2 regions of the Allobosea sp. genome follow, and region 1 is predicted to be linked to the other one. Evidence: riboswitches for the same ligand, from Rfam matches in the RefSeq annotation. Region 1 holds a riboswitch; the other holds the start of a gene.

Region 1 (11,835 bases):
CCCCGGTCCGGCCGGCGTAGCGGTCGAGCTGGCGGATCGAGTTGAAGATGATCTTGTCGGCATTCGCCACGACCTCATCGATCTCGTGGTCGGCGAAGGCGACGCTGTAAGCATGCGTCTCGCCGCCGAACGCCTCGCGCCCGAGCTTCACTTCGTAGAGGGACGATGACGTCGTGCCGTCCATATGATCGCGCATGACGTCGAAGACGGCCCAGGTCGCGAAACATTTGAGCGCCAGCAGCACCTTCGCGCCGGAACGATCGCGGACGTATCCTATCGTCCGCAGATTGCGCAGCAGCTTGCTTTTGTCGATCTGGTAATACGGTGTCTCGATCATCGGAACCTTGTGTTGTGCGCGATAGCTGCGGCTGGCGCCCCGTTGTGCGCGACGTTTCGGATCGGTCTTCCGGCGCGATCTTCCAGCGGCCGGATCGAGGCAGGTTGGAGGTGGCCGGCGGCGGGCGCGTTCAGGCGACGGGGCGAAGGGCTGCCGCCGTCTCCTCGCGAAGAGGAAGCGCTTTCGCGCTGTTGCCCCTGCGCAGGGTCTGCCCACGAAGCCCGAGCACTACGTGCCGGCCCGTGCTATCCCGGTCGATGGCCTCGGCGCGCGGGTCCAGCGTGCGCGCGACAAGAGTGTCTTCCTTTTGGGAGGCGCTCAGCACGACTGAAGCCATCCCCAATTGCAAGAGGGCGTCGTGAGACATGCCGTCCTCCCCAACCAGCAGATGCGTGCCCACATCGAGCACATCGGCCTGATAGCATCCTGCGCTTCGTAAATCAATAAGTTTAAATTCATGCTGAATATCAGATAATAATGATAGGGAAATATTCTTTGTGACTCAGGATAGAGTCGACCGATGCGCTGAATACAGGGATGATCAAAAATCTAATTTTGCTTCGAATCTACGAACAGGATTCCAGTCAAAAATTTGATTATACAGGAAAAGCTCGTCTCTGGCCTGAGGCGATGGTGAGCTTGACCTGCAGATTTTCCAGGGCGGGTTCTTGCGCCTTTTGCCGATGGCGTCGAACTGCTTGAGATAGGCCAGCAGGCCGGCGGCGCGCTTCTCGTCCTCGAGGCCGGCATGGATCATCTTCGTGACCCGCGCCTTGCGGCGCGGGTTCTGGATGTATTCCGTGAAGGTCGCCGCGTTCGAGATCAGGCCGGAAGCCCTCATCGCTGCGCTGCAACTGCAGCCTTCGCGCGTGTACGCCTTCGTTCGCGTGTACCCCGGCAGCATCGAGAACCGGCTTGTGAGCGGGTTCACTGAAAAGAGCTGCAGTTCACGGCCAAATCCGCGACCGACTGAACGATGACCGAGGCTAGTTTCGGGTCGAAGATCGCATAATATTCCAGGCTTTCCATATCCGGAGGAATGGAGATCACCCGGAGCCTGCCGCTCTCAATGTGCGGACGGACGTAGTCGAGCGGCAAATGACTGATGCCGAGCCCGTCCAGCGTGAGCGATATCAGCACCTGCATGTTGGCGCAGAAGTAGGTCCTGCGGAACCGGATGTTACGTGCGCTTAGCCAGTCCTGGACGAGATTGTAGGAATTGGACGCCTTTCGGAGGGAGAGGTGCGGGAGCTGTTCTAGATCTTCATGTGCGAGTTTGTCCGGCACGCCGAGCGAAGGGCTCGCCATCCAGGCGAACTCGACCGAGCCCAGGTGCCGGTGAAGGTAATGACGCCCCGGCAGAGGCCCCGGCATCAAGGCGAGGTCGACTTCGGCCGAATCGATCTTGTGCTGGATGTTGGGGCCGAGATCGACGTCCATTTCGACCAGGACGTTCGGAAATTTTTCCTCGATGGCGCGGACCAGCAGCGGCAGCCAGGTCACCGCGATGAAATCGGTAACGCCGAGGTGCACCATGCCGGACATCGAAGCTGGATCGGAGATCGCCGACTGGATGCGGGCCGTCTTCTCCAAAAGTTCTTCGGCAAGCGGGTATAGTTCCCTGCCTTTGCTGGTCATGCGAAGTTCCCGGCCTCCGCGTTCGAAGAGCTTTACGCCGAAACTCTGCTCCAACTCGCGAATGCGCATCGAGATCGCCGTCTGCGTCGAATTCAACCGCTTTGCCGCAGCCGAAAAGCCGCCCATTCGGCAGATCCAATAGAATGCCTGCAACTGCTTCAGAGTCATAGTGCTGTCCCCTGAGGCATCAAAAAAATTGATTGAGAATTAGCATCTAACATCATTTGATCTTTGATGCCAGCTTGGCCACGCTCAAGAGGCTCCGACAAAAAGAATGGGAGCCGGTTCCGTAAATGACCGTGGCGAGGGACAAGTTGGCAAACCAATATTGGTACGAGATGGTCGACACGGCTGCGAAGCCGGGACGCCTGTTCCAGATCGGCGCTGCTGCCACCCGCTTCTCAAGGGAGACGCTGGCGATCAAGCCAGGCGAGCAGGTCTGCATCGTCACCGACACCGAGATCAGCCCGCTCGTCTACTATTCCATCGCCGGCGCCATCCGCGGCGATGGCGGCACCGTCAGCATCACGGTGATGGAGCCGCTGGCGGTTCCGAGCGCGGAGCCGCCGCCGGCGGTGGCGGCGGCGATGAAGAGCTGCGATATCCTGATCAATTGCTGCAGTCGCAGCATCTCGCACAGCAAGGCGTGCCATGTGGCCCGGCTTGAGCACAAGGTGCGCTATGTCGTGATGTCCAACGTCACCGAGGACATGCTGGTCAGCGGTGCGGCCAGGGCCGATGTCGACATCGTCCGCGACATCTCGATCAAGACGCGGGACGCTCTGAACAAGGGCACGAGCATCCATTTGACGTCGCCGAAGGGCACGGATGTCACCTTCGACATGACGGGAAGGAACTTCTCCGCCTATTACAGCCGGTTTGAAAACGGCGCCCGCACGATCGTCTACCCCGGCGGCGAGGTCAACACGACGCCGCAGGAGCACTCGGGCAACGGCCGCATCGTGCTCGATGCCTTCATGATGGAAGTGGGGCTGCTGCGCGAGCCGATTATCTGGGACCTGAAAGACGGCAAGATCGTCAGCATCTCGGGCGGTGCGGAGGCGCGTGCACTGGAGCGCATCCTCGACCGGCACGGCGACGAATATTCCCGCTACATCGGCGAGCTGGCCGTCGGGACCAACTATGCCGCCCGCTCGATCGGCAGCTCCTTCGAGGACAAGGAGGTCTATGGCCATGTCCACATCGCCTGCGGTTCGGGCCTGAACGCGCTCGATGGCTCGTGGCGCTGCAAATACCAGAGCTCGCTGCATCTCGACGGGATCATGACCGAGCCAACGCTCGCGGTCGACGGGACCGTCGTCGTCGAGCGCGGCGAAATCCTTGTCACTCCGCGGCCCTTCTGAAGAGAATCCCGCCATGAACATCGCTTCTTCCGACCCGGCTTCCCTTCCCGAAGTCAGCCGCGACACCGTGGCCGCCATCCTCGCCGCGATGGCCGAGATCTGCGCGCAGGATTCAGGCTTTCCGATCTTCGCCGAGCATCTCGACGGCTGGGTCCGCCTTGGCATCGGCGACGACGGATACAACCTCTGCTTCCGCCAGGGACGTATCGTCGCCGTGACCGGGGACGAGGGCCATTCGAGCGGATGGCTTTACGAGATCACCGGCCCGAAGAGCGATTGGGTCAAGATGTTCGTCGGCCTGATCGATCTCACCCAGGCGATCGTCAAGCCCTTCGGCAGCACGATCATCCGGGGCGACCGCGTCCGCTATTCCGCCGAGGCGCAAGCGATGGCGCATTTCACGCGGCTGCTGCCCAAGGCGGCGGCGAAAGCCGGCATCGCGGTCGTGTCGAAGCCGATGCCAGCGGGCCACGATCCGGCGTTCACCTGGTCGACGAAGAACCCGATCACCGGCCATTATGTCGATGTCGACGGCGTGCGGACCTATTACGAGACGGCCGGCGACGATCATGGCAAGGTCGTCTTCCTCGGCATTCATACCGCCGGCCGCGACTGCCGGCAGTGGCAGAAATTCGCCGACGTCGTCTGCGGCAGCGGTCGCTTCTATGCTGTCGACCTGCCGGGCCACGGCAAATCCTGGCCGCTGGACGGCAACCGGTGCCTGTCCACGATGGATGCGATCTCGCAGTTCATCGGGGCGTTCCGCAGGGCCGTCGGCATCACGAAGCCGGTCGTCGTCCTGGGTTGCTCCGTCGGTGGCAATCTTGTGCTGCAGCTTGCCGGCGACTATCCGGGCGAGGTGGCGGCGGCCATCTCCTTCCAGGGCGCGGACTACACACCGACGACCAAGTCGCCGGCCGCGCTCGCGATGATGGATCATCCGAGGATCAATCCGGCCTATCACCATATCGCCCGCACCATCGACCGCACCGGCCATCGGACGCGCCAGCAGGTGCGGGATTATCTGATGTGGGAAGTGCGCTGCTACTCCTCGATCAGTATCCAGGCCGATCTGACGGCCTACGGCAATTTCGACTACCGCTCCCGCATGAAGCAGATTCGCTGTCCGGTGCTGTTCATCCGCGGCCAGGACGACTGGATCGTCAGCGAAACGGCCGTGCGGGAAAGCGCGGAACGGCTGGTGAACTCGCCCAAGGTCGAAATTCTGTTGCCGCCGGGCGTCGGGCATTTCTCGCATATCGAGCAGCCTGAAGAGCATGGTGCTCAGGTGCTGGATTTCCTCTCCCGCTCGGGAGTGGTTTGAGAACGGCGGCCGCCGCCTGACGAGGAGTACCCGACGAATGTATACGCGATTGGCGGTTGCACCCAGGAAGGCGGGCGTCTCCAGGGCATCGTTTGCCCAGCACTGGCGCGAGGTGCACGGGCCGAGTGCGCTTCATCTGCCCGGCCTGCGGCGCTACGTTCAGAACCATCCGCTCTTCGTGGGCGGCCTACGGCCGCTGCCGCATCCAAACTTCGATCTCTGCGCCGAGCTCGATTTCGATGATGCCCAGTCGATGCGAGATGCCTTTGCCTCCGAAGGCTACAAGAGAGAGACGGGCCCGGACGCGCACGCCTTCGTGGACATGTCGAAGCTCGTCGTCGTCGAGGGCGACCGTATCGTCAGGAAGGCGCCACCAGCGGAGGATCGCGCTGTCAAGCTGATCACCTTCCTGAGGCGCCGTTCCGACGTGACGCCAGGAGAATTTCGGGCTGCCTTCGTTGAGGAATACGCCGATCGCCTGGATACCGAAAAGCTGGCTGGCCACGAACAGGTTGTGCATCGGGAGTTCGACGGCAGCGCACCTCTTACCTGCGACGCGGCAGACATTGTCTGGTTCTCATCCCTGGAGGCGGCGCTGGCGCATGTCTGCGCAGCGGACGGCGAGAACGCCAGCGCGGTCTTGAGCCCAGTGAGCTTCGGTAGCGAGCGCATCCTCGCCGACCCGATACGTTTCAGATAGCGAACGATCAGAGGCGATAAACATTCAATATAACAAAGGAGGAGGAAATGAGAAAACATCTGGTGTCCGCGTTGGCTGCCGCAGTCCTGTTGCTTGGATCATGGGGAGGCACCCAGGCGCAATCCAAGTTTCCATCCAAACCGATTAGCATCGTTCTGCCGACGCCTCCCGGGGGTAGCGCCGACTTCATTGCCCGCCTCCTAGCCGACGAGGTCTCGAAGTCTCTTGGCTCGCCGGTAGTGGTTGACAACAGGCCTGGGGCTGGACAGATCATCGGCACCAATTTCGTCGCCAAGGCAAAACCTGACGGTTACACAATCCTGTTGATCTACAACGACTTCATCCATGCGCCGTTGCTGAACAAGACGCTGCCTTACGACACAATCAAAAGCTTTACGCCGATCACAGAGCTCGCGGTTGTTCCGGGGTTCTTGTTCGTGAACGCAGCGCTTCCGGTCAGGTCGGTGAGCGACCTGGTGGCGCTCGGCAAATCCAAACCCGGCGGACTCAAGTTCGGCTCCGCGGGAAATGGCTCCTGGCTGCATCTCTCCGGCGAGCTCTTCGCCCACACGGCGGGTATCAAGGCGCGTCACGTACCTTACCAAGGCGGCGCTCCGGCCGTCGTCGATTTGATGTCCGGCGAACTCGACTTCATCATCGCGTCGAAGAATACGGTCTGGTCGGCGGTTGAAGGCGGCAAGGCCCGCGCCATTGCGTTCGCTGGGCTGAAGCGGACTCCATTGCTGCCCGAAATCCCGACCGTCGATGAATCCGGCTTGCCCGGCTATGAAACAAGCATCTGGTACGGGCTGCTCGCTCCAGCCGGAACGCCGCCCGAAATTGTCGCCAAGCTCAATGCCGCATTCCATGCCGCGCTTGAAGTGCCGGCGCTGCGCGAGAAGTTGGAGGCGCAAGGCGTCGCGATCACGCCCGGCACGCCAAAGGAACTGCAGATCAAAATAAACTCCGAACTCGAGCGCTGGGGCGGTATCATCAAGCAGGCTGGCATCACTTTGCAGTAATCTGCCGCAACCCGCCGCATCGAGTCCCGGCCTGCCAGAAGCGCGGCCGGACTTCGAGGCTTCGTGACTGGCCCGAGGTTGCTTGACTGCCGGCAGCCGTGAAACGGGGGTCCTCACTATGACGTTCAGCCGGAAAGACCTCCTGACAGGCGGCGTGTACATCATCGTCGGCCTGCTCTACGGGAAGATGTCGCTGGATCTGCCTCTCGGCACGGCCTCGCGGATGGGGCCTGGCTATGTGCCGCTTCTGCTGTCGCTTGTCCTGGCGTTGATCGGCTTGGCTGTCGTCGTCCGCTCGCTTTTCGCCGGAAAGGAGGCTGTGTTTGGCCAGGTTCCCTGGCGGGCGGTGGCTTTCCTGTCGGTCGCTGTCGTCGTCTTCGCGGGAACCCTCGAAGGGCTTGGTCTGCTGCCCGTGGTGTTTCTGACCTCGCTGGTGGCGTCGATGGCCAGCAAGGAACTGCATTTTGGCAAGGCAGTGCTGGTCAGCGCCGGGCTGGCGATCCTTTCGACCGCGATCTTCGCGTGGGGTGTAAGGCTGCCGGTTCCCGTGCTCGGCCCATGGTTCGGTTACTGAGGCGAACATGGAAATGTTCGATCATCTCGCGCTCGGACTCTCCGTCGCCGGCCAGCCGATCAACCTTGGCTATTGCTTCGCCGGCGTCCTGCTGGGAACGGCGATCGGTGTGCTGCCGGGGCTGGGGCCGCTCGCCACCATCGCTATGTTGCTGCCGCTGACCTTCGGCCTCGATCCGACCACATCGCTGATCATGCTGGCGGGGGTCTATTACGGCTCCCAGTATGGCGGCTCAACCACGGCAATTCTGATCAACCTGCCGGGGGAGGCGGCATCATCGGTCACCACCATCGATGGCTATCAGATGGCGCGGCGGGGCAAGGCGGGTTCAGCGCTCGCAGCCGCGGCGCTCGGCTCGTTCTTCGCCGGCAGCATGGCGACGCTGCTCATCGCCTTCGTCGCGATACCTCTAACCACGGTCGCCCTCAGTTTCGGAGCGGCGGAATATTTCGCGCTGCTGACCCTCGGGCTGGTGTCTTCCATCGCACTGGCGTCGGGGTCGGTGCTGAAGGCGATTGGCATGGTCACGCTCGGCCTGCTGCTCGGCTTGACCGGGAGCGATATCTACACCGGCGCCGAGCGTTTCACTTTTGGGATGCCCGAGATGTTCGACGGGCTGGACCTGGTCGCGATTGCCGTCGGCACGTTCGGCATCGTCGAGATGTTCCGCAACTTCGAGGCGACAGACGAGTCGCAGGGGACGATCAGCGAGGTCGGCAGCATCTGGCCTTCACTCAGCGATTTCAAAAGGATTATTCCGCCATCGATCCGGGGAACGGCGATCGGATCGGTCCTCGGCGTACTGCCGGGCGGCGGCGCCATGCTGTCGTCCTTCGTCGCCTATAATCTCGAAAAGCGAGTGTCGTCCAATGCTGCCGAATTCGGCAAAGGCGCAATCGAGGGGGTCGCGGCGCCCGAATCCGCCAACAACGCCGGTGCCCAGACCTCTTTTATTCCGATGCTGGCGCTGGGCGTGCCTTCCAACGCGGTGATGGCGCTGATGATAGGCGCAATGATCATGCAGGGGATCGAGTCCGGGCCGAACGTCATCAACAACAAACCCGACCTGTTCTGGGGCCTGATCATGTCAATGTGGATCGGCAATGCGATGCTGGTGATCCTCAACTTGCCATTGATCGGGGTTTGGGTCTCCTTGCTGCGGGTACCATACCATGTTCTATTCCCCGCCATCCTGGTGTTCTGCTGCATCGGCGTCTATAGCGTGAACAACGCTACCTTCGGCGTCTACCAGATAATCATTTCGGGGTTGCTCGGCTACGCGCTCTCGAAGCTCGACTGTGAGATTCCTCCGTTCATCCTCGGCTTTATCCTCGGCCCGATGCTGGAAGAACATTTCCGCCGCGCCCTCATCCTGGCCGACGGGGACTTGAGCGTGTTCATCACCCGCCCGATCAGCGCTGTCCTGCTGGTGCTCGCAGTCACGCTGTTGGTTTCCATGAGCCTGCCGATGATCGCCGAACGACGAAATCGGGTTTTCGTTGAGGAAAGCTGATCCCCTATGCGGGCAGACTTCGGTTGTGTCACAAATTCGTCCTAGCTGTTTTATCCTACGATCGTATATCCGCGGAGCCAGCCTGCTGCGGCGGACATGCAGGATGAGAATCCGACTGCATATGCGTCGCCGTGGGAACAGTTGCAGAGGATTGTCAATAAGCGCCGCGAGGATCGAGATGTTCGAGAGCGAGGCTGGTCCGGATTCCGGCTACCGTTGGTATCATTGACGCCGCGGCATTTCCGCTCTACCCGTCTTCGGGACGGTTCCCTCACGGGATCAAAAGGGAACGCGGTGCGGGGGGTGCCTCCTCATGCCGCGGCTGCCCCCGCAACTGTAAGCGGCGAGCCTTTCGCCAGACGCCACTGGGGCCTCGGACCTGGGAAGGCGGCGAAGGGCACCGACCCGCGAGCCAGGAGACCTGCCGTCAGCCGTGGTCACACGCGGACACGTTCGGACGGGGTGAGCCGATCGCTGATTCGACCGTTCGCCGCCTTTCGCGCGGCCGATGGGAGATCGCGTTCGCGGTGACGTGCCACTGACGTCAACGCCCGAGGTCTCCAGCGTGATCCCCTTCCAGCCCGCCGCGGGATGCGGCCGTCTCCTGTTTTCCGTTTCGCTTCTCGGCCTGGCCTGCGCCGCCGGCCCGGTCTTCGCGCAGAGTCAGCCGGCGCCGCCGGCCGGGCAGGGCGCCATCGCCCTCGACGAGATCGTCGTCAGCCCGACCGGCAGGCCGACCCCGGCGCGCGAGGTCGCAAGCTCCGTCACCGTCGTCACGGCGCAGGAGATCGCGCAGCAGCAGCGCCGCACCCTGCCGCAGGCGCTTGCCGCCGTGCCCGGCCTCAACATCGTCCAGACCGGCGGGCCGGGCGGCCAGACCTCGGTCTTCATGCGCGGCACCAATTCCAACCACGTCAAGGTGCTGATCGACGGCATCGAGGCCAACGACCCGGCGACGCCGAACCGTTCCTTCGATTTCGGCTCGATGACGACCGACGACATCGAGCGTATCGAGGTGCTGCGCGGCCCGCAGAGCGGCCTCTACGGCGCCAATGCGATCGGCGGCGTGATCTCGATCACGACGAAGCGCGGCGAGGGGCCGCCGAAGGTCACAGCCCGCGTCGAGGCGGGCTCGCACGGCACCTTCAACCAGGCGGCGGGCTTCAGCGGCGGTGACGACCGCTTCGACTACGCCTTCAACGTCAGCCATTTCCGTTCGGATTCGAACGATACCGTGCCGAAGCAGCTCACCCCTCCAGGCCAGCGCGTGCGGCCGGACGCCTTCGACAGCTATAGTTATTCCGGCCGGCTGGGCTTTGCCCTCACCGACACGCTCAGGCTCAACTGGACCGGCCGCTATACCGACGGCAAGTTCCTCAACACTTATGATGCCGGCTTCCCGAGCCGCCCGACGCCGTATCGCTCGAGCCAGAACTACGGGCAGTTCCTGACCCGTGGCGAGGTGGTCTGGGACCCGTTCGCCGGGCGCTTCGTCAACCGCTACGGCGTCTCCTTTTCCAACCAGGATCGCTTCAGCCGCACCCCCAACGCCTTCGGCCTTCTCGGCCTGCCGACGGACTATCGCGGCGAGCGCACCAAGGTCGACTGGCGCGGCGATTACGAGATCGCCAAGGGCCACAACCTGATCATGGGCCTGCAATACGAGCGCGAGCGACTGGAGACGACGAATCTCACCGCCTCCAACGGCAACAAGGCGGGCTTCCTCGAATACCAGGGCAATATCCAGGACCGCTTCTTCCTGGCCGCCAATATCCGCCACGACGACGACGACAGCTATGGCGGGCACACCACCTGGCGCATCGCGCCGGCCGTCATCGTTCCGGGCACGGAAACCAGGTTGAAGGCGAGCTACGGCACCGGCTTCAAGGCGCCGACGCTGAACGAGCTCTTCGTCGACTATCGCCCGGGCTTCAACTTCCACGGCAACCCGAACCTGAAGCCGGAGGAGAGCCGCGGCTGGGATGTCGGTTTCGAGCAGCCGCTCTTCGACCGCAAACTGCAATTCGGCGCGACCTGGTTTCAGAACCACATCGACAACCTGATCGTCACCAACGCGACCTTCGATTCCTACGCCAATGTCGGCAAGGCCGAGACGAAGGGTGCCGAGGCTTTCGCCGCGCTGGAGATCTCGCCGCAGTTCCGCATCCGCGCCGACTACACCTTCACGCTGGCCAAGGACGAGATCGCCCGGCAGGAACTGCTGCGCCGGCCGCGCCACAAGGCCAGCGCCACCGCGACCTGGACGCCGATGGAGAAGCTCACCCTCTCGGCGACAGTGCTCTATGTCGGCCCCTGGGTCGACGGCAACCGCGACTTCTCGGTGCCGCGCCTCAAGGCCAAGGGCGCGACGCTGGTCAACCTCGTCGCCGAATACAAGGCGACCGACAAGGTCACGGTCTTCGGTCGCGTCGACAACCTGTTCGACAAGCGCTGGGAGAATCCGGTCGGCTTCCTCGTGCCTGGATTCGGCGCTTTCGGCGGGATCAGGGTAGCCTTGGGCGGATGAGGCTTTTTCGCGCGCGACGCTCGACGATCGTTCTCGCCGCGGTGCTGGCCGGCACCGCGGCGGGAGCGCTCTCGGCCAAGCCGAAGCCCGAGCGCATCGTCTCGCTCAACCTGTGCACGGACGAACTCGTCCTGCGGCTGGCCGGCCGCGACCGCATCGCCTCCGTCACCTGGCTCTCGCGCGATCCGCGCAATGCCAACATGGCGCAGGCGGCCCGCGCGGTCGGGGTCAATCACGGCCTCGCCGAGGAGGTCCTGGCGGCGAAGCCGGACCTCGTCGTCGCCGGCGCCTATACCACCCGCACGACGGTCGCGCTGCTGAAACGCACCGGCATCCCGGTGCGCGAGTTCGGCGTGCCGCGCAGCTTCGCCGAGATGCGCGCCCAGATCGCGGAGATGGCGGCGCTCATCGGCGAGGAGGCGCGCGGCGCCGCGCTGATCGCCGAAATCGATGCGCGCCTCGCCGCGATCGCCGCGAGGCGACCGGCCCACCGTCTCCGCGCCATCGTCCTGCAGCCCAACGGCTTCGCCGTCGGGCGCGGCTCGCTGGTCGACGAGATCCTGAACGCCGCCGGCCTCGATAACATCGCCGCCAGCCTCGGCATCGAGAGCTATGGCCGGATCGCGCTGGAGACCGTGGCGCTCGGCGGGGCGCAGATGCTGATCCTCAACGACACGCCGGATGGGCCGCCCTCGCTCGCCACAGAGATCCTGCACCATCCGCTGATCCGCAAGCTCGGCGCGCGGCTGACGCTCGTCGCCCTGCCGTCGCGGCTGTGGACCTGCGCCGGGCCGAGCGTGCTAGACGCCGTCGATCTGCTCGCCAGGGCCGCCGGG
Region 2 (11,835 bases), 810 kb from region 1:
GGATCGTCGCGCTCGTCGCCCGGCAGGATCGCGAGCGGGATGCCGCGCGCGCGGCAGGCGGCGCTAAGCTGCTCGACGCCGTAGCGCCAGTAGTCGAGCCCGCCGAGGCAGCGCAGCAGCACGAAGCGGCACCGCGCCGCCGTCTTCTCGATCAGGAGATCGACCGAGAGCGGATGCTTCAGCCGCCTGAGCGGGGCGAGCCTCAGCGAGAGCGCGCCGGCGCTACCGGCCGCCGCCAGCGCCGAGAGGTCGCTGTCGCTGAAGGAGAGGACCAGCACGTCTCCCGGCGGCAGGGCGAGATCGACGGCGTCCTCGCCGTCGTCCAGCCTGATCTCGCTGGTCGGGAGAAGATGCATCGCGCGATGTCACGCCCCCGTCAGCGCCGCTTCCACGGCTTTCAGGTCGAAGCCCTTGAGGCCGATCACGGTGAGGCGCCCGTCGCGCGCCTCGTCCGCGCCCCAGGGCCGGTCGAAATGATGACTGAGGCGCCGGCCGACGCCCTGCACGACGAGCCGCATCGGCTTGCCCGGTACGGCGGCAAAGCCCTTCAGGCGCAGCACGCCCTCGGCTTCCGCCGCCCTGGCGACGCGCGCCGACAGCTCTTCCGGCGAGAGACCCGCCGGCAGCGGCAGGGCGACGGAGTCGAAATCGTCATGGTCGTGGTCGTGCCCGCCCTCGCCATGATGCGAGGGGCGGGCGGCGAGATCGCTCTCGACGGCGGCGGCGAGGCCCAGGATCAGCGCCGGCTCGACCCTGCCATGGGCGGTCTCGACGATCTTGATCGCCTTCGGCAGATGCTCCGCGATCTCGGCCTTGACCCTGGCCCGGCCGGCTGCGTCGACGAGGTCGCTCTTGTTGAGCAGGATCAGGTCCGCGCAGAGGATCTGGTCCTCGAACACTTCCTCCAAAGGGTTGTCGTGCTCCACGGAGGTATCGGCCGCCTTCTGCGCGGCGAGGGCGGCGGGATCGTCGGCGAACTGGCCCTCGGCCACCGCCGGGCCGTCGACCACGGCGATGACGCCGTCGACCGTGACCCGCGAGCGGATCGCCGGCCAGTTGAAGGCCTGCACCAGCGGCTTCGGCAAAGCGAGGCCGGAGGTCTCGATCAGGATGTGCCGGGGCGGATTCGGGCGGTCGAGCAGCTTCTCCAGCGCCGGCACGAAATCATCGGCGACGGTGCAGCAGATGCAGCCGTTCGGCAGCTCGACCACGTCGTCCTCGGTGCAGCCTTCGATGCCGCAGCCGGCGAGGAAGGAGCCGTCGAAGCCGAGATCGCCGAACTCGTTGACGAGCACGGCGAGCTTCCTGCCCCCGGCATTCTCGAGGAGATGGCGCACCAGCGTTGTCTTTCCGGCGCCGAGGAAGCCGGTGACGATGGTGCAGGGGGTCTTTTCGAGCGGAGCGGTCATGATGTCATCCTTGCCGGCGCGCCGGCAGCGGCGGCACGCGCGCGACCACGCCCTTGCGGAAGGACTGCGGCCGCTCTTTCCAGGGAACGATGCCGTTGGCGCTGGCGGCATAAGCCTCCGCCGCGCCGACGATCTCGTCGAGATGGGTGTCGGTGTCGAGGTCGCCGATCAGATAGGTCCATTTGCCGTCGGCGCTGAGCGCGATGGTGCAGGGCCGCTTGCAGACGGCGAGGCATTCGACGGGCAGCACGGGAATCGTGCTGCCCCTGGCGGAAAGCCGCGCGGCGAGCGCCTCCGCGAGCGCGAGCCCCGGCTGGTCGTAACCCTCCGGCAAATCGGCGCGGGCGCGGCGGCAGGCCGTGCAGACATGGATGGCGAGGTCGCCCCCGGGCATGGCTCAGGCTGCTTCGGCGCGCCGGCTCAGCCAGGGCCAGAGCGTGCCGACCGCGAAGGCGGTGACGAGCCAGAGCGCGGCCTGGATGCCGAGCGAGAGCGAGGTGAAATGCGCGGCGAGCTCCGCCGGCACCTTGCTCTCCGGCGCAGGCGCGTGCGGCGCGCCGACGATGTGCGGCGCGAGGATCGCCGCGATCGCGATGAGCCTGAGCCAGGGTGCGTCGAAGCGCAGGAACAGGAAGAGCCCGATTGCCGTGGCGATCACGGTCGCGAGCCACCAGAGCTGGCGTTCCTGCAAGGCGGCGGAAGCCGCCCCCGGCAGCTCGGGCGCCAGCCCCATGCCCGGCGCGAGGCCGAAGGCGAGGAAGCCGCAGGCGCCCCAGATCAGCGCACGGCGCGGATCGATGGCGTCGCCCGCCGCGAGCATGCCGGCGATGAGCAGCGCCGCGAAGCCGATTCCCGTGCCGATCGTCGCGAGGCTGGTGAAGACGAGGCGCGAGAGGCCGTCCTCAGGCTTCCATTCGTCGGGCTCCGCGCCCCCGGCGTGATCGGTCCCGCCATGGGCGAGGATGATCCGCGCGCCGTCCGTGAAGGCGGCCTGCGCCGGCGCGGGCGCGGCGAAGGCGGTTTCGTAGGTTTCCGCCTTCAGGATGAGCGGGGTGGTGGTGACATGCTGGAGAGCGGCGACGATGAGCCCAGCCAGAAGCCCGGCCAGGATGCTGACCGCAAGAATGCGCGTGACCATGGATCGCTTGCCTCAGTGGCAGGGAAAGGCGAGGCCGTGGCGGGTGTCGTGCGCGGCGTTGTGCACGTTGGTCGAGGCCGCGAAGCCGGTCGTATAGACCAGCGCGATGCCGACGATCAGCGCGGCGGCGACGGCCTTGACGCGTTCCGAGACGCTGAGTCCGGTAGTGGAAACCGAAGCGGTGCTCATGGTGCTCTCCGTGGCCGCCCCGCCGGCAGCCGGTTGGATTTCTGCGGGTCGACGGCAGGTCTCCTGGCTCGCGGGCTCGATGTCCCCACCGCCTTCCCGGAGCAGCGCTCCAGTGGCCGATGGCGGGGAACACCCGCTTACAGTTGCGGGGGCAGCCGCGGTTTTCCACCGCGTTCCCTTTTCACCTCCTCGCGGAGGCACCGTCACCGGGATCATTAGCCTTCCGCGGGCCGCTGTGCAATGGAGGAAAGCTCCGCTCGCGGCCGGGAATGAGCGCGAGGGAAAGCCGGGCCACCGATGCAGCCGTCTCCGATCCCAGATCTCACCCTCGTGCTCGGCGGCGCCCGCTCGGGCAAGAGCCGCCATGCCGAGGCGCTGATCGAGGCGCTGCCGGCGCCCTGGACCTATATCGCCACGGCGCAAGCCCATGATTCGGAGATGGCCCGGCGCATCGCAGAGCACCGGGCGCGCCGCCCCTCGGGCTGGCGCACGATCGATGCCCCGCTCGCGCTGCCCGAGGCGATTACGGGCGCGCCGGCCGGGCGGCCGATCCTGGTCGACTGCCTGACGCTGTGGCTGACCAACCTGATCCTCGCGGAGCGCGATACGGAAGCGGCGCGCGAGGCCCTGATCGGCGCTTGCGAGCGTGTCCGCGCCCCGCTCGTGCTGGTCGGCAACGAGGTGGGCCTCGGCATCGTGCCGGAGAATGTGCTGGCGCGCCGCTTCCGCGACGAGGCCGGGCGGCTGCACCAGGCGCTTGCGGCGCGCGCGGCCAGCGTGGTCTTCATGGTCGCCGGATTGCCGATGCAAGTAAAATGAGATGGGTTAAATGATGACCGATGCCGAGGATGCCGCGCGCCACAAGGCCAGGATGGAGAAGCGCAAGGCGGTGCAGGACGCCGAAGTCGCCTCCAAGACGGTCGAGAAAGGCCTCCTGATCGTCAACACCGGCCCCGGCAAGGGCAAGTCGACGGCGGCCTTCGGCCTGATGCTGCGCGCGCTCGGCCATGGCTGGCGCGTCGGCATGGTGCAGTTCATCAAGGGCGCCTGGTCGACCGGCGAGCGCAAGGCGCTGGAGGCGTTCGGCGATCAGATCCAATGGTACAGCATGGGCGAGGGCTTTACCTGGGAGACGCAGGACAAGGCCCGCGATATCGCCGCCGCCGAGCGCGCCTTCGCCAAGGCGAAGGAGCTGATGGCCGATCCCGCGATCCGGCTCGTGGTGCTCGACGAGCTCAACATCGCGCTGCGCTACGATTACCTGCCGCTCGCCGAGGTGGTGGCGACGCTCTCGCAGCGCCGGCCCGACCTGCATATCGTCGTCACCGGCCGCAACGCCAAGCCGGAGCTGATCGCGGCGGCCGATCTCGTCACCGAGATGACGCTGGTGAAGCACCATTTCGCCGCCGGTGTGAAGGCGCAGCCGGGAATCGAGTTCTGATGGCTAGATCAGCACAGCCACCGCCCCCAGCGCTGCCAGCCCCCGGAGCTGCAGGCAGGCACGCCGATAGAGCCTAAGCGCCCGGCGGATGTCGGCGGCCGTCGCATCGGCCCGGCCGTCGCCCATCCAGTGGTCCTCGACGCGGGTCTCGCCATAGACGCGCGGCCCGGCGAGCCTCAAGCCTAGCGCCCCGGCCATCGCCGCCTCGGGCCAGCCGGCATTGGGCGAGCGGTGCCTGCCGGCGTCGCGCCGCAGCGTGCGCCAGGCGCCGCCGGCATCCGCCGCCGGATCGAGCGCGGCCGAGGCGGTGAGCAGCAGCGCCGCGAGCCGCGAGGCCGGCAGGTTGACGAGGTCGTCGAGGCGGGCGGAAGCCCAGCCGAAGGCGCGATGGCGCGGCGTGCGGTGGCCGATCATCGAATCGGCGGTGTTGACCGCCTTGTAGGCGGCGATGCCGGGAAGCCCGCCGAGCCCCAGCCAGAAGGCGGGCGCGACGATGCCGTCCGAGAAATTCTCGGCCAGGCTCTCGATCGCCGCGCGCGCCACCCCCGCCTCGTCCAGCGTTTGCGGATTGCGCCCGACGATCATCGCGACCGCCCGCCTGCCGCCTTCCAGCCCCTCGCGCTCCAGCCCTTCGGCGACGCGGGCGACATGCTCGTGCAGGCTGCGCTGGGCGATGAGCGTCGCGGCGAGGAGCGCGAGCGGAACGAGGCCGAGCGGCCCGATGGACAGGCACAGGCGCTGGACCGGCGCGGCGACGGCGACGACCGTGGCGATGATGAGGGCGAGCGCCAGCGCGCCTGCCGCCTTGCGCGCGGCGAAGGCGGCGCCGTCGCGGTTGAGTGCCCGGTCGAGCGCGCCGATCAGCCTGCCGATCCAGGTGACGGGATGGCCGATCGCGGCATAGAAGCGTTGCGGATAGCCGAAGGCCGCCTCGAGCGTCAGCGCGATGATGAGCAGCGGCAGGCTGGCGGAGAGGGTCATGCGCGTCGCGGTCGAGGAGGATATCTGGCATGGCGGCGATCTCGCCACGGCCCGCGCGCTCTTTCCGGAGGCGCCGCAGCCCTGGATCGATCTCTCCACCGGGATCAATCCGATCCCCTACCCGCTTCCGGCGCTGCCGTTAAGCCTGTGGACGCGCCTGCCCGGCGCCGACGACGAGGCGGCGCTCGCCGCCGCCGCCCGCGCCGCCTATCGCGTGCCGGACCATGCGGCAATCGTCGCGGCGCCCGGCACGCAGATCCTGATCGAATTGCTGCCGCGCCTCGCGCCGGCCGGCCCCGTCGCCGTGCTCGGCCCGACCTATGCCGAGCACGGCCATGCCTGGCGCAAGGCGGGCTTCGCGGTCGAGGAGGCGGCGGCGGTGCCCGAGGCGGCCGCGACCGTCGTCGTGGTCAACCCCAACAATCCGGACGGGCGGGTCATGCCGCGCGAAGATCTGAAGCGCCTCGCCCGACGCTCGGCCGCCCGTGGCGGCCTCGTCGTCGTCGACGAAGCCTTCGCCGATTTCACGCCCGATCTCAGCATCGTGCCGGAACTGCCGGAGGCGACGATCGTGCTGCGCTCCTTCGGCAAGAGCTATGGCCTGGCGGGCCTGCGGCTCGGCTTCGCCATCGCCGCGCCGGAGCAGGCGGCGAAGCTTACGGCGGCGCTCGGTCCCTGGTCGGTCGCGGGCCCCGCGCTTCATGTCGGCGCGCTGGCCCTGGCGGACCGGCGCTGGCTTGCGGCCGCGGGCGAGGCCCGCGCCGGCGATGCCGCGCGCCTCGACGCGCTCATCGCCCCGCATGGCCGCATCATCGGCGGCACCGGCCTGTTCCGCCTCGTCGAGACGCCGGCCGCGCCGGCGCTGTTTGCCCGCCTCGGCCGCCACGGCATCTATGTGCGCCGCTTCCGGGATGCGCCGCGGCGGCTGCGCTTCGGCCTGCCGGGCGATGCGCGGGCCTGGGCGCGTCTCGGCGCGGCGCTGGCTGCCGATGCGGCCTGAGCATCCCCGCCAGCGTGAGGGGCGCATGCAACGAGAGCGGGGACAGGGACCGGCGTGCCGGCTAACCTCCGCCGAGCGCGCATTCGGGGAGAGCGAGAGCATGGCATTCCTGCCGCCGGAAGGCGACCTGACGATCGGCTTCGCCCACCCCGTCTATGCTTTGCGCGAGCTGTTCCTCGCGCGGGGGCACGGCGCCCGGAGCTTCCAGGTCCGCAGCCTCGACGAGCTGCGCGAGCGCGCGCCGGAAGCGGACGTGCTCGTCGTTTCCGGCCTGTGGCGCAACGAGCTCATGGCGCGTCTGCCGAAGCTGCGTTTCATCCAGTCGGTCAGCGCCGGCACCGACCAGTTCGACAAGGCGGCGATCGCGGCGGCCGGCATCCGCCTCGCCAGCGCCCAGGGGGGCAACGAGCGGGCGGTCGCCGAGCATGCGATCGCGCTGATGCTCGCGCTCGCCCGCCAGATCCATTTCGCCCGCGACAACCAGGCGCGGCAGTACTGGCGCCCGATGATCGGCGACCTGACGGCCCGCGAGGACGAACTCGGCGGCAAGACGCTGGTCGTCGTCGGCCTCGGCCGCATCGGCCTGAGGCTGGCGAAGCTCGCCGCCGCCTTCGACATGCGCGTCGTAGGCGTGCGCCGCAGCGCCGCACCGCAGCCGCATGCCGAGGCGGTGGTCCATCCCGACAAGCTCGCCGAGGCGGTGGCGCAGGCGGATTTCGTCGTGCTGACCTGCCCGCTGACGCCCGAGACGGACGGGCTGATCGATGCCCGCATCCTCGCCGCGATGAAACCCTCCGCCTTCCTGGTCAATGTCGCGCGCGGCCGCGTCGTCGACGAGGTGGCCCTGATCGATGCGCTCGGCAACAGCGGCATCGCCGGCGCCGGGCTCGACTGCTTCCACGAGGAGCCGCTGCCGGCGGCCTCGCCCTTCTGGCGGATGCCGCAGGTCATCGTCACGCCGCACAGCGCCGGCGAGACGCGCGCCTATGAAGGCCGGGTGATCGATATCCTGCTCGACAATCTGCATCGCCTCGAACACGGGGAAGCGGGCCTGCTGAATCAGATCGTCTGAGCGGGGTCGGACGGCGGCCATGGCTTCGCCCGCATTTTCGCCAGCATTCCTGCGGCCCGGCGGGCCTTCGCTGATCGTGGCGCTCGGCGTCACGCAGACCTTCGGCTACGGCACGCTCTATTACCCCTTCACCGTGCTGGCGCCGCATATCACCGAAACCTTCGGCTGGGCGCCGGAATGGACCTTCGGCGGGCTGGCGGCCGGGCTCCTGCTCGGTGGCGCCGTCGCTCCGCTCACCGGCAGCCTGATCGACCGTTATGGCACGCGGCTCGTGATGACGGTCGGATCGGGAGCCGCCGGGCTCTCCCTGCTGGCGCTGGCGGAGGCGCGCGGCATCGTCAGCTATATCCTGGCGATGGTCGCCCTGCAGGCCGTGACCACCGCCGTCTTCTACGATGCCGCCTTCGCCGCGCTGACGCAGGCGCGCGGCCAGCAGGCGCGCCGCGCGATCAGCCAGATCACCCTGATCGGCGGCTTCGCCTCGACCCTGTTCTGGCCGCTCACCAGCGCCCTGCTCGCGATCCTCGACTGGCGCGGCATCTATCGCCTCTACGGCCTCGCGCAGCTCCTGGTCTGCCTGCCGCTGCATCTGGTCTTCCTGCCGGGGCGGGTGAAGCGGCCGGTCGTCCCGCCGGTCGCGGCTGCCGCCGCCGCGGCGGTGCCGGCGCCCGAGCCGGCCTATCTGACGGGCAAGCGCCGCAGCCGCGCCTTCCTGCTGCTGGCGCTGGCCTTCTCGTTGCAGGGCTTCGCCATTTCGGCCGTGACCATGCATATGCTGGCGCTGTTGCAGGGCTTCGGGCTCGCCGCCACCGCCGCGGTCGCTGTCGGCGCGATAATCGGGCCGGGGCAGGTGGTCGGGCGGCTCGGAGAGATGCTGTTCGGCCGCAGCGTCGAGCCGGTGACGACGGCCTGGTTCTGCGCCTGGCTGATGCCGTTCGGCTTCGCCCTGCTCCTGGTCGGCGGGGATCTGCCGATCGTCGCGGGGCTGTTCGCCGTCGCCTTCGGTGTCAGCATGGGGCTGACCTCGATCGTGCGCGGCACCGTTCCGCTCCAGCTCTTCGGGCCGACGGGCTTCGGCGCCATGCTGGGCAAGCTCGCCGCGCCCGGCCTCGTCACCAGGGCGGCGGCGCCGTTCATCTTCGTCGTCTCGCTGGAGCGGGGCGGCGTCGTGGTCTCGACGCTGCTGCTGATCGCCGTCTCGGCGCTGGCCGCCGTGGCGCTGATGCTGCTGGCGCGCCTGCGCCGCGTCTGAGCCTGCCGCGCCGGGCCGGCATCATGCGCCGCCGGAGCGCGCGTCCTCCTTCAGCATCGCCACGCCTTTCTCCGCGATCATCATCGTCGGGTTGGCGGTGTTGCCGGAGGTGATCGCCGGCATCACCGAGGCGTCGATGACGCGCAGGCCCGAGACGCCGCGCACCCGAAGCCGCCCGTCGAGAACCGCGCCCGGATCGCCGTCGGCGCCCATCCGGGCCGTGCCCACGGGGTGGAAGATCGTGGTGCCGAGCGTGGCTGCGGCCTCCAGCAGTTCCTCGTCGGAGCAGGCGGCCTCGCCCGGCAGGTATTCCTGCGGCCGGAAGCGGGCGAGAGGAGCCTGGGCCACGATCCGGCGCGTGAGCTTCAGCGCGTCGATCGCGACCTGCCGGTCCTCCTGCGTGTCGAGGTAGTTCGGCGAGATCGACGGGGCGTCGCGCGGGTCGGGCGAGCGCAGATGCACGCTGCCGCGGCTCGTCGGCCTGAGATTGCAGACGCTCGCCGTGAAGGCATCGAACGGATGCAGGCCCGCCCCCCAGCTGTCGAGCGAGAGCGGCTGGAAATGGAATTGCAGGTTCGCCGTCGCGTAATGCGGCGCCGAGCGGGCGAAGGCGCCGAGCTGCGATGGCGCCATGGTCAAAGGCCCGCTGCGCAGCGCCGCCCATTGCAGCGCCATCAGCGGCCGGCGCCACAGCTTCGCATAGTCGCTGTTCAGCGTCCTGACGCCCTCGACCTTGTAGACCGGGCGGATCTGGAGATGGTCCTGCAGGTTCTCGCCGACGCCTCGCGCATCGACCAGCGTCTCGATGCCGAGGTCTTGCAGCCGCGCTCCCGCGCCGATGCCGGAGCGTTCGAGCAGGAGCGGCGAGGCGACGGCGCCGGCTGAGAGCACGACCTCGCCGCCGATCTCGACGCGCAGCTTCTCCTCGGCCGGCGTGCCCAGGCCATGGGTGAACTCGACCGCGCGCGCCCGGCCGTCCTCGAACAGGATGCGCTCGACATGGACCCGCGTCTCCACCCTGAGATTGTCGCGGTCCCTCTCGTCGAGCAGCGGCTTCAGGAAGGCGCCGAAGCTGCTCAGCCGCCGCCCGCGCCGCTGGTTCACCTGGAAATAGGAGGAGCCTTCGTTGTCGCCGGTGTTGAAATCCGCGATCCTGGCGATGCCGGCCGCCTCGGCCGCGTCGCGGATCGAATCGAGGATCGCCCAGCGCACGCGCGGATGCTCGACGCGCCATTCCCCGCCCGCCCTGTGCAGGCCGCCGGGCGGGGGCGCGACATGGTCCTCGTGCCTGAGGAAGAATGGCAGCACCTCGTCCCAGCCCCAGCCTTCGAGCCCGCGCTGGCGCCAGCCGTCGTAATCGGCCGCCTGCCCGCGCATGTAGATCATGGCGTTGATCGCCGAGGAGCCGCCGACGACCTTGCCGCGCGGATAGGCGAGCGCCCGCCCGCCGAGCCCGGCCTGCGGCTCGGTCTTGAACAGCCAGTCGGCGCGGGGGTTGCCGATGGCGAAGAGATAGCCGACCGGGATGTGGAACCAGATCCAGTCGTCCTTGCCGCCGGCTTCGAGGACAAGGACCCGCGTGTTCGGATCCGCCGCCAGCCGGTTGGCGACGAGGCAGCCGGCGGAGCCTGCTCCGATGACCACGTAATCGAAGGTGCCGATCAGGCGGCGGTCGGTGGAGGCGGTTGCGGGCATGGTGTTTCCGAGGTCCTGGTCGCGACGCTGCCGGACGGCGGCAGCGACGGCGCAATCTGGCATAGCTCGGAGCGGGGTGACAGGCTCAGTTCGCCGGCCGCGCTCGGGCCCGGGGATTTGACGTTCACGCCATGAACGTGATAGGCCCCCGCGCCATGGTCGCAGGATCTAACAATGCCGCCGCGGTGGGCGGTGTGGCTCCAGGCCCCGACGCCGCCCACAGCGAGGGGCGCCATATCGCCGGGCTGCTCGCCTTCGTCGAGCGCGAGGCGCATGTCTCGCAGCGCGCGCTCGCCAGCGAGCTCGGCGTCGCTCTCGGTCTCGTCAACACCTATGTCAAGCGCTGCGTGAAGAAGGGCCTGATCAAGGTCCAGCATGTGCCGTCGCGCCGCTACGCCTATTACCTGACGCCCTCGGGCTTCGCCGAGAAATCCCGGCTCACGGCCGAGTACCTGTCCTGGTCGCTGTCCTTCTTCCGCCGGGCCCGCTCGGAATGCTCGGCGCTGTTCGAGGAGGCCCGCCAGCGGAAGTTCGGCGCCGTCGCGCTCTATGGCGGCAGCGACCTCACGGAAATCGCCATCCTCTGCGCGGCCGAGCACGGCATCGCCATCGTCGCGATCGTCGATGGCGGGATGCGCCGGCAGAGCCTGTTCAACATCCCCGTGGTCGCCAGCCTCGGCGCCGCCCCGGCCCGCCCGGACGGGGCGATCGTCACCGGCATCCACGAGGCGCAGCGCTGGTACGACCTGGCGGCCGCCGATCTCGGCGCCGCCCGGATCCTGGCGCCGCCGATGCTGTCGGTGCGGACGGCGGAGGCGGGCGCTTGAGCGCGACGGCCGTCCACAGCCTGGCCGGCGCGCGCTGGTATGTCGTCCAGACGCGCCATCTCAGCGAGATGCGGGCGGCGCAGGAGCTCGCCAACCAGGGCTTCGAGGTCTTCCTGCCGCGCTATCTCAGGAAGCGCCGGCATGCCCGCAAGGTGAGCCTCGTCGCCGCGCCGCTGTTTCCCGGCTATCTCTTCGTCTCGTTCGATCCGGCGCGGCAGCGCTGGCGTTCGATCAACGGAACCTATGGCGTGGCGCGCGTGATCGCCGGCGAGGACGGGCCGGTGCCGGTCGCGAGCGGCATCGTCGGCGCGCTGAGGACGCGCGCCGACGCGCAGGGCTATATCGCGCTGTCGCAGCGGCCGGGCTTCGTCCCGGGCGAGGCGATCCGCATCCGCTCGGGCAGCTTCGCCGAGACGCTCGGCCTGTTCGAGGGCTTCAGGGACCAGGACCGCGTCGCCGTGCTGCTCGAATTGCTCGGCGGCAAGGTGCGCGTGGTGCTGGACGAGGATCTGGTCGAAAAGGCCGCGTGAGCGGCGGTTCGGCTTGTGAAGATGGTTGCGGTTCGGGCGCCGTCGTCGCACCCGGACTGCGGTAGCTTGGGTATTTTCCGCGCCGGCGCCGCCGTCGCGTCGGTCGCAAGGGAAACATGCCGTGGAACTCAACGGAAAACGTGTCGTCGTCATCGGTGGGGCGGGGCTGATCGGCTCCCATGCCGTGGATCAGCTCACCAGGACGGATGTCGGCGAGATCGTGATCTACGACAACTTCGTGCGCGGCACGCATGAGAACCTCGCCGAGGCGCTCAAGGATCCGCGCGTCAAGATCTTCGAG

The links. A riboswitch is a leader RNA that binds a small molecule or an ion and turns the genes downstream of it on or off. The one in region 1 is predicted to bind cobalamin.
Region 2: another riboswitch for cobalamin. It lies ahead of M9917_RS06480 (CbtB domain-containing protein); the one in region 1 lies ahead of M9917_RS10050 (TonB-dependent receptor plug domain-containing protein).

The regions. Positions count from the first base shown of each region.
Region 1 is NZ_JAMLIX010000001.1:2,179,083-2,190,917, forward strand. Features, by position in the region: gene M9917_RS10000 (carboxynorspermidine decarboxylase) at 1-337, opposite strand, end outside; gene M9917_RS10005 (hypothetical protein) at 468-704, opposite strand; gene M9917_RS10010 (c-type cytochrome) at 879-1,268, opposite strand; gene M9917_RS10015 (LysR family transcriptional regulator) at 1,265-2,143, opposite strand; gene M9917_RS10020 (aminopeptidase) at 2,290-3,339, shown strand; gene M9917_RS10025 (alpha/beta fold hydrolase) at 3,353-4,663, shown strand; gene M9917_RS10030 (EthD domain-containing protein) at 4,701-5,363, shown strand; gene M9917_RS10035 (Bug family tripartite tricarboxylate transporter substrate binding protein) at 5,411-6,385, shown strand; gene M9917_RS10040 (tripartite tricarboxylate transporter TctB family protein) at 6,540-6,959, shown strand; gene M9917_RS10045 (tripartite tricarboxylate transporter permease) at 6,967-8,472, shown strand; cobalamin riboswitch at 8,719-8,915, shown strand; gene M9917_RS10050 (TonB-dependent receptor plug domain-containing protein) at 9,005-10,999, shown strand; gene M9917_RS10055 (ABC transporter substrate-binding protein) at 10,996-11,835, shown strand, end outside.
Region 2 is NZ_JAMLIX010000001.1:1,366,219-1,378,053, forward strand. Features, by position in the region: gene cobN (cobaltochelatase subunit CobN) at 1-356, opposite strand, end outside; gene cobW (cobalamin biosynthesis protein CobW) at 366-1,409, opposite strand; gene M9917_RS06470 (DUF1636 family protein) at 1,414-1,803, opposite strand; gene M9917_RS06475 (CbtA family protein) at 1,807-2,547, opposite strand; gene M9917_RS06480 (CbtB domain-containing protein) at 2,560-2,736, opposite strand; cobalamin riboswitch at 2,773-2,956, opposite strand; gene cobU (bifunctional adenosylcobinamide kinase/adenosylcobinamide-phosphate guanylyltransferase) at 3,034-3,555, shown strand; gene cobO (cob(I)yrinic acid a,c-diamide adenosyltransferase) at 3,569-4,177, shown strand; gene cbiB (adenosylcobinamide-phosphate synthase CbiB) at 4,181-5,158, opposite strand; gene cobD (threonine-phosphate decarboxylase CobD) at 5,157-6,158, shown strand; gene M9917_RS06505 (D-2-hydroxyacid dehydrogenase) at 6,259-7,230, shown strand; gene M9917_RS06510 (MFS transporter) at 7,250-8,482, shown strand; gene M9917_RS06515 (GMC family oxidoreductase) at 8,504-10,177, opposite strand; gene M9917_RS06520 (winged helix-turn-helix transcriptional regulator) at 10,333-11,004, shown strand; gene nusG (transcription termination/antitermination protein NusG) at 11,001-11,534, shown strand; gene M9917_RS06530 (NAD-dependent epimerase/dehydratase family protein) at 11,656-11,835, shown strand, end outside.